4 regions of the Nocardia sp. NPDC004415 genome follow, and region 4 is predicted to be linked to each of the others. Evidence: riboswitches for the same ligand, from Rfam matches in the RefSeq annotation. Region 4 holds a riboswitch; each other region holds the start of a gene.
What was found. Region 4 has a riboswitch for cobalamin ahead of ACWEMY_RS17810 (ABC transporter substrate-binding protein). Riboswitches for the same ligand answer to the same signal wherever they lie in the genome.
Positions count from the first base shown of each region.

Region 1 (2,195 bases), on a different contig from region 4:
TCGCGTGCGCGATCCGGACACCGGCGGCCCGGTCCGCGAACAGGAACGGGTGCACCGCGCCGCCGCGCACGGCGGTCAGGTTCGCGAACGCCGGGTTGCCGACGATCTTGTCGACCTGCGGCTGCGCGTCGGCGCGGGTGTAGCTGGCCTTGCAGCACTGGCTGGTCAGGATGATGTCGGGATCGGCGGCGATGAGGGCTTCCGCACTGATCGGCACATTCCGGCGCTCGGTGAGATCGGCGAAGGCGTTCACTCCGCCCGCCGCCTCGATGATCTGGGTGACGAAGTCGATCCCGCCCGCGACGGTGTAGGACCCGTCGTCCTTGGGCGTGAGGACCGCGACCCGCGGCCGGGGGGCGTCGGCGACCTTGGCGCGCACCGCCGCGATGCGCGCGGTCAGCTGTGTGACCACTTCCTCGGCACGCTCGTCGACACCCCACAGCGCGCCCAGATCACGCAGGTCGGCGTACACATTGTCGAAGCGCACGGTCTTCGGGTCGATCGCCTCGTCGGCCAGTCCGTCCGCGCTCGGGCACAGCGGGCTCAGCACCCAGGTCCGCACACCCAGCTCGTGCAGGCTGCCGCGGGTGCCGACGCTGTTCTGCGCGGAGGCCGCGAAGACGCCGTTGTAGCCCGAGAGCACGAAATCCGGCTTCTTCGCCAGCAGTTCGTCGCGGCTGGGCAGCTTCTCGACGTAGTCCGACTTCGCCTGCGCGTCCCGGTATTCGGGCAGCACGGCCGCGTCGAGGAACGCCGTCTGCACGAGCCGGTCGGTGACGCCGAGGGCGTGCGCGATCTCGATCGAGGGCTGGTAGGCGGCGTAGATGCACTGCGGCGGGGAGCCGACGGCGACATCGATGCCGCAGTTGGCACGGGTGACGGCATTCGCGCCGGTGGTGGCCGGTGCGGGCGGGCCACCGCACCCGGCAACGACGATCGCGCAGGCGATCAGCGCGCCGGTACGCAGGCGCGCGACAACAGAGGAGGTCAAGAGACGGCCTTCCAGGTCCTCGTGGAATGGGTACTGCGTGGCCGTGGCCGGTCTCCTGGCTGACGGGATGGCGCGCGACGGATCAGCCTTCCCAGGGCATGCCCCAGTGGCCCCGGACGGCATCGGCCGCCCGGATCGATCAGTCGCTCCCGATCACAGTGGCGAGGGCCGCATCGGTTTCGCACCGATTTCCCGAACACCACGGCTCGGGGACTGTACCAAGATCGGAAACCGGACGGTCGGGCCGGATGGTCGAATTGTCCGATCAGCGAGGATCGGGGCAGGTTCCCGCGTACCGGGTCAGGCCGAGACCGTTCTTGCCTTTGCTGCGCCCGACCGGCCCGTTCTTGGCCGAACGGACCCAGGCACCAGCGGTGTCGAGCACGGGCATGCGTTCGCTGAAGGCGCGGCTGTAGCGGGTGGTGCCGTCGACGGTGAGGATGCCCTCGCGCACGTCGATGTGGGCGACGGTGGCCCAGAAGGAGTTCTTGCCGTTGCCGATCAGCACGGTGATCTGGTCGGCGTCGGCGCCCGGCAGCCCGTCGGGCCCGGGGCGGCCGTAGCGCACGCGCACGCGGGGACGGCCGAAGGTGTCGATGGCGCCCGCGCCGTTGTCGACGGACTGGTAGACGTTGAGCAGCAGGTCACCGTTCTCGGTCGGGCGCACGACGACCTGTTCGGTGGCGGGCCGGTTGTTAGCGCCGGGGCCGCGGGAATCACCCTGGTGGTGCAGGAACGGCCAGACGGCCAGATCGCCCTGATGACCTTTCTCGCCGCTGATCACCACGTAGTCACCGGTGATCTCGTTGCGGCAGAAGAAGTACACGTCCAGATCGCCGGTGCCGTAGCGGGTGACCTGCCCGTCGGGCGCGTAATGCGCACCGCGGCCGTCCCATTCGAGACCGACGGTGAGAACGTACCCGGGGTCACCCTTGCGCAGGTCGATGCTGGCGCGGCGGTCGGGTGAGTCCTTGGTGAGGACCACATCGACCTTGCGCAGATCCACCTGCGGTGCCGCCGGCGCGGGCGCCGCGACGGGCTGCACAGGTGCCGAGTCCTCGGCGGGCTCCTCGTCGACGACGATCCCGTGCTCGGTCGCGAAGGCCGCGAGCCCCGCGCTGTAGCCCTGCCCGATCGCGTCGAGCCGCCACCCGTCGCCCCGCCGGTACAGCGCCACCGCCTGCAACACCGTCTCGCTCGTCAG
Region 1 covers NZ_JBSGDP010000020.1:59,281-61,475, forward strand. The annotation lists gene ACWEMY_RS12615 (ABC transporter substrate-binding protein) at 1-991, opposite strand, end outside; cobalamin riboswitch at 1,020-1,210, opposite strand; gene ACWEMY_RS12620 (TerD family protein) at 1,257-2,195, opposite strand, start outside.
Region 1: linked by a shared signal. The riboswitch ahead of ACWEMY_RS12615 (ABC transporter substrate-binding protein) and the one ahead of ACWEMY_RS17810 (ABC transporter substrate-binding protein) in region 4 are both predicted to bind cobalamin.

Region 2 (2,195 bases), on a different contig from region 4:
GTTGCCGATGCGGGCGTGCTTGGTCGGGTACGCGGAGAGCATGATCGCGATCCGTTTGTCGGCGGCCGGGATGTGGCGCAGGCGCGCGTGGCGCACCGCGATACCGGCGACCCGGGCGGCGCGTTCGGCGTCGGGCACATAGGTGGACAGGCCGTCGGCGTCGAATTCCTTGAACGAGAACGGGACCGTGATGATGCGGCCGTCGAACTCCGGCACCGCCACCTGGGTGGCCACGTCGAGCGGCGAGAGGCCGTCGTCGTTGTCCTCCCACTGGGCGCGGCCGCTGGTCAGGCACAGGCCCTGCAGGATCGGCACGTCCAGGGCGGCCAGCGCGGCCACGTCCCAGGCTTCGTCGTCACCACCGGCCGAGGCGGTGGCGGGCTTGCTGCCGCCCGCGGCGAGCACGGTGACCACCAGGGCGTCTGCGCGGCCGAGCACTTCGAGCAGTTCCGGTTCGGCGGTGCGCAGCGAGGCGCAGTAGACGGGCAGCGCGCGGGCGCCCTTGGCCTCGATGGCCGTGCACAGCGCGTCGATGTAGCCGGTATTGCCCGCCAGGTGCTGGGCGCGGTAGTAGACCACCGCGACGGTCGGGGCGTGCGGTTCCAGGATGCGGGCCGAGCGCTCGAGCTCACCCCAGCTGGGCAGCTGCACCGGCGGTTCGAAGCCGTGGCCGGTGAGCAGCACCGTGTCGGACAGGAAGTGGTGCAGCTGACGCAGGTTCTCCGCGCCACCGGCGGCGAGGTAGTTGTGCGCGTCGGCGGCCACACCCACCGGCACGGTGGAGCATTCCATCAGTTCGGCGTCGGGGGCGATCTCGCCGCCGAGGGCCACCATCGGCACCCCACTGGCCCGGATCGCGTCCAGGCCCTCCTCCCAGGCGCGTTTGCCGCCGAGGATGCGCACGATCACCAGGTCGGCGCCGTCGAGCAGCTCCGGCAGGTCCGCCACGAGCAGCCGGGCGGGGTTGCCCCACCGGTACTCGGCGCCGCTCGCGCGCGCGCTCAGCAGATCGGTGTCGGAGGTGGACAGCAGCAGGATCACAGGGTGAGACCTTCCTCGGGTGACGCGCCCAACGGGGTGGTTGTCGTGTGCTCGCCGGAGAGGGTCTGGCTGTTCACAGTGGCGCGACCGCACCGGATTTCCACCGGTTTCCTCGACGCCCGCCGAGCATGACGATGGTAACGGCCCCACCGCCGCCACAACTTTCCAGCCCGCGTCCGGTCCCCGGAGGACCGATCAGGGGGTGGGGCGTGCGGTGGTGTCCCCGGCGGCCACGGCGGCGGCGACCTCGTCCAGGGCCCGGCGGATCATCGTCCCGTAGTCGTCGTCGGCGAGGGCCCCGACGTGGGCGCGCGCGGCGTCGAGATGGTGGCCGGCGGCGGGGAAGGCACCGAGGCGGCGGAAGTTGTCGGCCAGGTTGAGGTGCAGCGACGGGTAGAACCCCGCGACCCGCAGACCCGCGTGGTGTTCGGTGAGCCGGGCGTCGGTCAGGGTGTCGGCGGCGTCGAGGGCGCGGATGTCCCAGGCGAGGGCCTCGGCCGGATGGTCATGGAGGTCGGCGAGGTAGTGGGCGAGGGTGCAGCGGTGCAGGGGGTCGCCCGCCGCGCCGATCTCGGACCACAGGGCGACCAGGGTGGCGCGGGCGGAATCGGTGTCGCCCGAACGGGATTCGGTCACCGCGGCGGTGATCCGGGTCATCACGGGGTCGGTGGTGGGGGTGGTCATGGAGTTCCTTTCGGCAGGACTGTGCGCAGTCGGCTAGTGGGTTGCCGGGTCGGCGGATTCGGGGCGCCGGGGCATCGCCAGGGTGAGCAGGGTGCCGTCGTCGGCGGAGCGGACGCGGACCGGCTGGTCGGGAGCGATGAGGTCGAGCATGAGGTCGGGGCCGACCGCGCCCGCCACCGCCGGATAGAGGGTGGTCACGGCGAAATGGATGGTCATGGGCGGGCCGGTGACGGTGGCGGCGAGGGTGTGGACGGATTCCCCGTCGGTGAGCCGGAGGCTGCCCGGGATCGCTTCGAGCGTCACCGTGGCGGCCTGTACCGATTCAAGCACGGCGAGCAGTGCGGATCGCTGCACCACCACCCGCACCCGGACCGGGGGTAGCGCCGCCAGCATCGCCCGGTAGTCGGGGAACTCCTCGGCCGAAGACCGGCACCGGCGCCCCGATTCGGGACCGGTCCGGTTCGCCCGCG
Region 2 covers NZ_JBSGDP010000031.1:27,980-30,174, forward strand. The annotation lists gene cobN (cobaltochelatase subunit CobN) at 1-1,041, opposite strand, end outside; cobalamin riboswitch at 1,081-1,207, opposite strand; gene ACWEMY_RS16605 (hypothetical protein) at 1,237-1,725, opposite strand; gene ACWEMY_RS16610 (MerR family transcriptional regulator) at 1,759-2,195, opposite strand, start outside.
Region 2: linked by a shared signal. The riboswitch ahead of cobN (cobaltochelatase subunit CobN) and the one ahead of ACWEMY_RS17810 (ABC transporter substrate-binding protein) in region 4 are both predicted to bind cobalamin.

Region 3 (2,195 bases), on a different contig from region 4:
GCGCGGCGACCCGGCGCATGCCACGGCCACCACCGCCGGCGACGGCCTTGACGAAGATCGGGTACTCGAGCTCCGCCGAGGCGGCCAGCAGTTGCTCGATGTCGGCCGAGGGTTCGCTGGACTTCAGCACCGGCAGGCCCGCGGCCCGGGCGGCCTCGATCGCGGTGGCCTTGTTGCCCGCCATCTCGAGCACTTCGGCCGAGGGCCCGATGAAGGTGATGCCCTCGCGCGCGCAGGCCGCGGCCAGATCGGGATTCTCCGACAGGAAGCCGTATCCCGGGTAGATCGCGTCGGCGCCGGCCGACTTGGCCGCCTCGACGATCGCCTCGATCGAGAGGTAGGCCCGCACGGGGTGACCTTCCTCACCGATCTGATACGACTCGGCCGCCTTGAGACGGTGCACGGAGTTGCGATCCTCATACGGGAACACCGCGACCGTTCCGATGCCTAGTTCGTAGGCGGCGCGGAAGGCGCGGATGGCGATCTCGCCGCGATTGGCGACCAAGACTTTCGAGAACATTGGCCTACGGTACCCGGCCCGCGAGCGGGGTTCGGCACGCAAGGTGACTTCGCCACAGTCTTCACACCGAACACTCCCCGACCTGCGAAGTCGCGGTAATCGGACCGTCACATCTCACCGCGGGAGTCACCCGCCCGTGCGGTCGGCGATGCGGCGGCAACGCGCAGGTCACGCCCCTGTTCGAGACGTCCGGGTGAGCGTCGGGCCCGCGACCCCCTATGCTGGTGGGTGCAGCTGGTTCGCCTGCGCGGTGGAAGAGTCGGAGCCCCGACCTCCCGCGCCGGTGTCGAAGCCCGCCGCCGGTTCCCCGGCGCCGGGTGAAGAGGGAACCCGGTGGGAATCCGGGACTGTCCCGCAGCGGTATGCAGGAACGACCGCCGTCATCACGCACTGAGTCCAAGGCTTGGGAAGCGACGGCCAGTAGGTCGGTCGACACACACGACCGGTGCCCGCGAGTCCGAAGACCTGCCGACTGTGCCGGATACGCCGTATCCGGCGGCCACCGCCTCGTGGATCGGGCGCGCGGACCACCCACAGACCTGCCGCGTGCGCGACGGAAGGTCCGGCGGTTGGCGTCTGCCCGCATGGTGAGGGCCGTCCGTACCGCACTGGAGAAACTTCCGTGACTGTTTCGCACACTCCTTTCACCGCAACGGTTCTCGGTCTGCCCCGGGTGGGCCCGAACCGGGAACTCAAGCGCGCGACCGAGGCCTACTGGGCCGGCCGCGCCGACGCGGGCCACCTGCACACCGTCGGCCGCGAGCTGCGCCGCGCCCAGCTGCTCGAGCTGCAGGCCGCGGGCCTGGACTCGGTGCCGGTGGGCACCTTCTCCTACTACGACCAGGTGCTCGACACCGCCGTGCTGCTCGGCGCGCTGCCGCCGCGCGTGGCCGGGATCGCCGACCCGCTGGACCGCTACTTCGCGGCCGCGCGCGGCATCGACACCGTGGCCCCGCTCGAGATGACCAAGTGGTTCGACACCAACTACCACTACCTGGTCCCGGAGATCGACGCCGCCACCGTCTTCTCGCTCAACCCCGACAAGCTCCTCGCCGAGCTGGCCGAGGCGATCGAGCTCGGCGTGGCGCCCCGCCCGGTGGTGGTCGGCCCGATCACCTTCCTGAAGCTGGCCAAGTCCGCCGACGGCGCGGCCCTGGACCGGCTGCCGGAGCTCATCGCCCTCTACACCGACCTGCTCACCCAGCTCGCCGACGCGGGCGCGCAGTGGGTGCAGATCGACGAGCCGGTGCTGGTCACCGACCTCACCGACGCCGAGGTCGCCCTCGTGCGCGACACCTACACCCAGCTCTCGGCGGTGGACCGGCGCCCGGCGATCCTGGTCGCCACCTACTTCGGGCACCCCGACGCCGCCCTGGGCGCGCTGGCCGACACCGCTGTCGAGGGTGTGGCGGTCGACTTCACCGCGGGCACCCGGGTCGCCGATCTCGCCGCGCTGCCCGCGCTGGCGAACAAGCTGGTGGTGGCGGGCGTGGTCGACGGCCGCAACATCTGGCGCACCGATCTCGACGCCGCGCTGAGCACCCTGGGCACGCTGCTGGGCAGCGCCGGGTCGGTGGCCGTGTCCAGCTCGTCCTCGCTGCTGCACGTGCCGTACTCGCTGACCCCCGAGACCGGGCTCGACGAGCGGCTGCGCTCGTGGCTGGCCTTCGGCGCC
Region 3 covers NZ_JBSGDP010000099.1:2,928-5,122, forward strand. The annotation lists gene ACWEMY_RS28335 (pyruvate carboxylase) at 1-520, opposite strand, end outside; cobalamin riboswitch at 804-1,007, shown strand; gene metE (5-methyltetrahydropteroyltriglutamate--homocysteine S-methyltransferase) at 1,143-2,195, shown strand, end outside.
Region 3: linked by a shared signal. The riboswitch ahead of metE (5-methyltetrahydropteroyltriglutamate--homocysteine S-methyltransferase) and the one ahead of ACWEMY_RS17810 (ABC transporter substrate-binding protein) in region 4 are both predicted to bind cobalamin.

Region 4 (2,195 bases):
TGCGCTGTTCGACCACCGAGGCCGTGCACCGCGACGGCCGCACCTTCCTCGACCCGGGTACCGGCCTGATCCCGCTGGAGCCGCCCACCGAGGAGGGCATGGACGCGCTGCGCGAGCTCTACGCCGAGGAGAACCGGTCCGTGTCCTTCATCGATTACGGCGACCGGTTCCGCTTCAGCATGAACACCGGGGACTACCTTGCTCCCCGGATCTAGCCTCCCGGACGGGATCGTCACCTACCCGCTGCCGGTCGAGGACGACCTGTTCACCGCACTCGCCGCCTCCGTCGACTGGGAAGACCTCGGCAAGGGCCGCCGCGGCGCCGTGCTGACCAGAATCGATGCCACCGGCGGCATCCCGCTCGTCCGCACCACCGCGCGCTACGGCCGTCCCGCCCAGCACTTCGCGACCGTGCACGAGCGTCTGGCCCGGCGGATCCAGGCCCGCGCCGAACTCCCGGCGGCCTTCGACAACGCGCTCGCCGAGCGCTACACCAATGCCTACGCGACCATGGGCAGCCATTCCGATCAGGCCCTCGATCTGGCCGACGAGTCGTTCATCGCCGTCTTCTCCTGCTACCGGTATCCCGAGCTCCCGCCGCGCACGCTGATCGTCGAACCGAAGAACTCCGGCAAGAGATTCGACATCCCCCTGACCCACCACGGCGTCGTGGTGTTCTCGGTCGCCACGAATCGGCTCCTCCGGCACAAGATCGTGCTGGACACGGCCGCCCGGACCACGGAGAACGAGTGGCTGGGCGTCACCTTCCGGACATCGAAGACTGTTCTCCACTTCCGCGACGGACACCCCTACCTGCACCGGGGTGCGCGCCTCACCACGGCCGACGACGAACAGCGACGCGAGTTCCACGCCCTGCGACGACGCGAGAACACCGAGACGGATTTCACCTATCCCCCGCTGACATACACCGTCAGCGACAGCGACCTGACCCCGCCCGTTCCCCCACCGGCGTGCCCCGTCCGCTAGGTTCACTTCCGCAGGGAACACCGGTGCGAATCCGGGGCTGTCCCGCAACTGTGACCGAGGAGCAGACCTTCATCCATGGCCACGACCTTCCTGGGTTGGAAGGCCGAAGGCGAGCGTTGATCCGGGAGCCAGGATACCTGCACCGCTTCAGGATCTAGCTTCACGAGGATGAGAAATGCGAGTGCTCACTCGCCGCAGGCACGATGCCCTGCGGCTGTCCGACCATGCCCGGACCGGGCGGCGGCGCCGTTCCCGCGCCGCAGGCGTGCTGGCCGCGCTGCTCGCGGCCACCCTGATGGTCACCGGATGCGCGGGCGAGGCCACCGACGGTGGTGCCGCCGCGGCACGGGCGCTGCGCGAAGCCGGTGACGGCACCCTGACGATCTACAACTCCTACAAGATCGCCGGTCTCGACCCGGCGGGTACCGGCACGAACTGGCTGTTCGACTGGGGTGTCGCGGAGAACCTGCTGCAGGTCACCGAGTCCGGCGAGATCGCGCCCTGGCTGGCCGAATCGGTGGTGCGCGACGGCGACACCCGCTGGATCGTGACGCTGCGCGACGGTGTCACCTTCCAGAACGGCAAGCCGGTCGACGCCGCCGCCGTGGCCGCGGCTCTGACCCGGCAGATCGCCGAATCGTCGGCGGCCAGGGTGTACCTGGACAAGGCGACGACGGTGACCGTGGACGGCGCCAAGGTGGTCATTACCACCCCCGCGCCGAACGCCATGGTGCCCGCCGCCCTCGCGGCGCGCGACAACTCGCTGCAGATCTACGACGTCGCCGCCGTGCAGGCCGCGGGCGGTGACTCGGCGAAGATCGTCGGCGCGGGCGCGTACTCGGGGCCCTACGCGATCACCGCGTGGAGCCCGGACAATCTCGTGCTCGCCCCCTACCAGAAGCATTGGGAGGGAACGCCGCCGCTGAAGGGCGTCACGGTCCGCGTCGTGCCCGACGAGCAGGCCCGGCTGGCCGGGGTGCGCAGCGGTGAGGCCGATATGGCGTTCTACCCGTCCACCTCGGCGAAGCTGGAACTGCGCGGCGACAGCGACATGCACGTGCTGTCCTCCGAGCAGGCGCTGCAGTCGCTGCTGGTGGAGATGAACCTGAAGGCGGGCATCTTCACCGACACCGCCGTCCGCAAGGCGTTCACCGCGTCGATCGACTACGCGGGGATCGCCGAAGACGTCGGCAACGGCCAGTTCGCGG
Region 4 covers NZ_JBSGDP010000035.1:17,103-19,297, forward strand. The annotation lists gene ACWEMY_RS17800 (hypothetical protein) at 1-215, shown strand, start outside; gene ACWEMY_RS17805 (hypothetical protein) at 199-987, shown strand; cobalamin riboswitch at 953-1,146, shown strand; gene ACWEMY_RS17810 (ABC transporter substrate-binding protein) at 1,163-2,195, shown strand, end outside.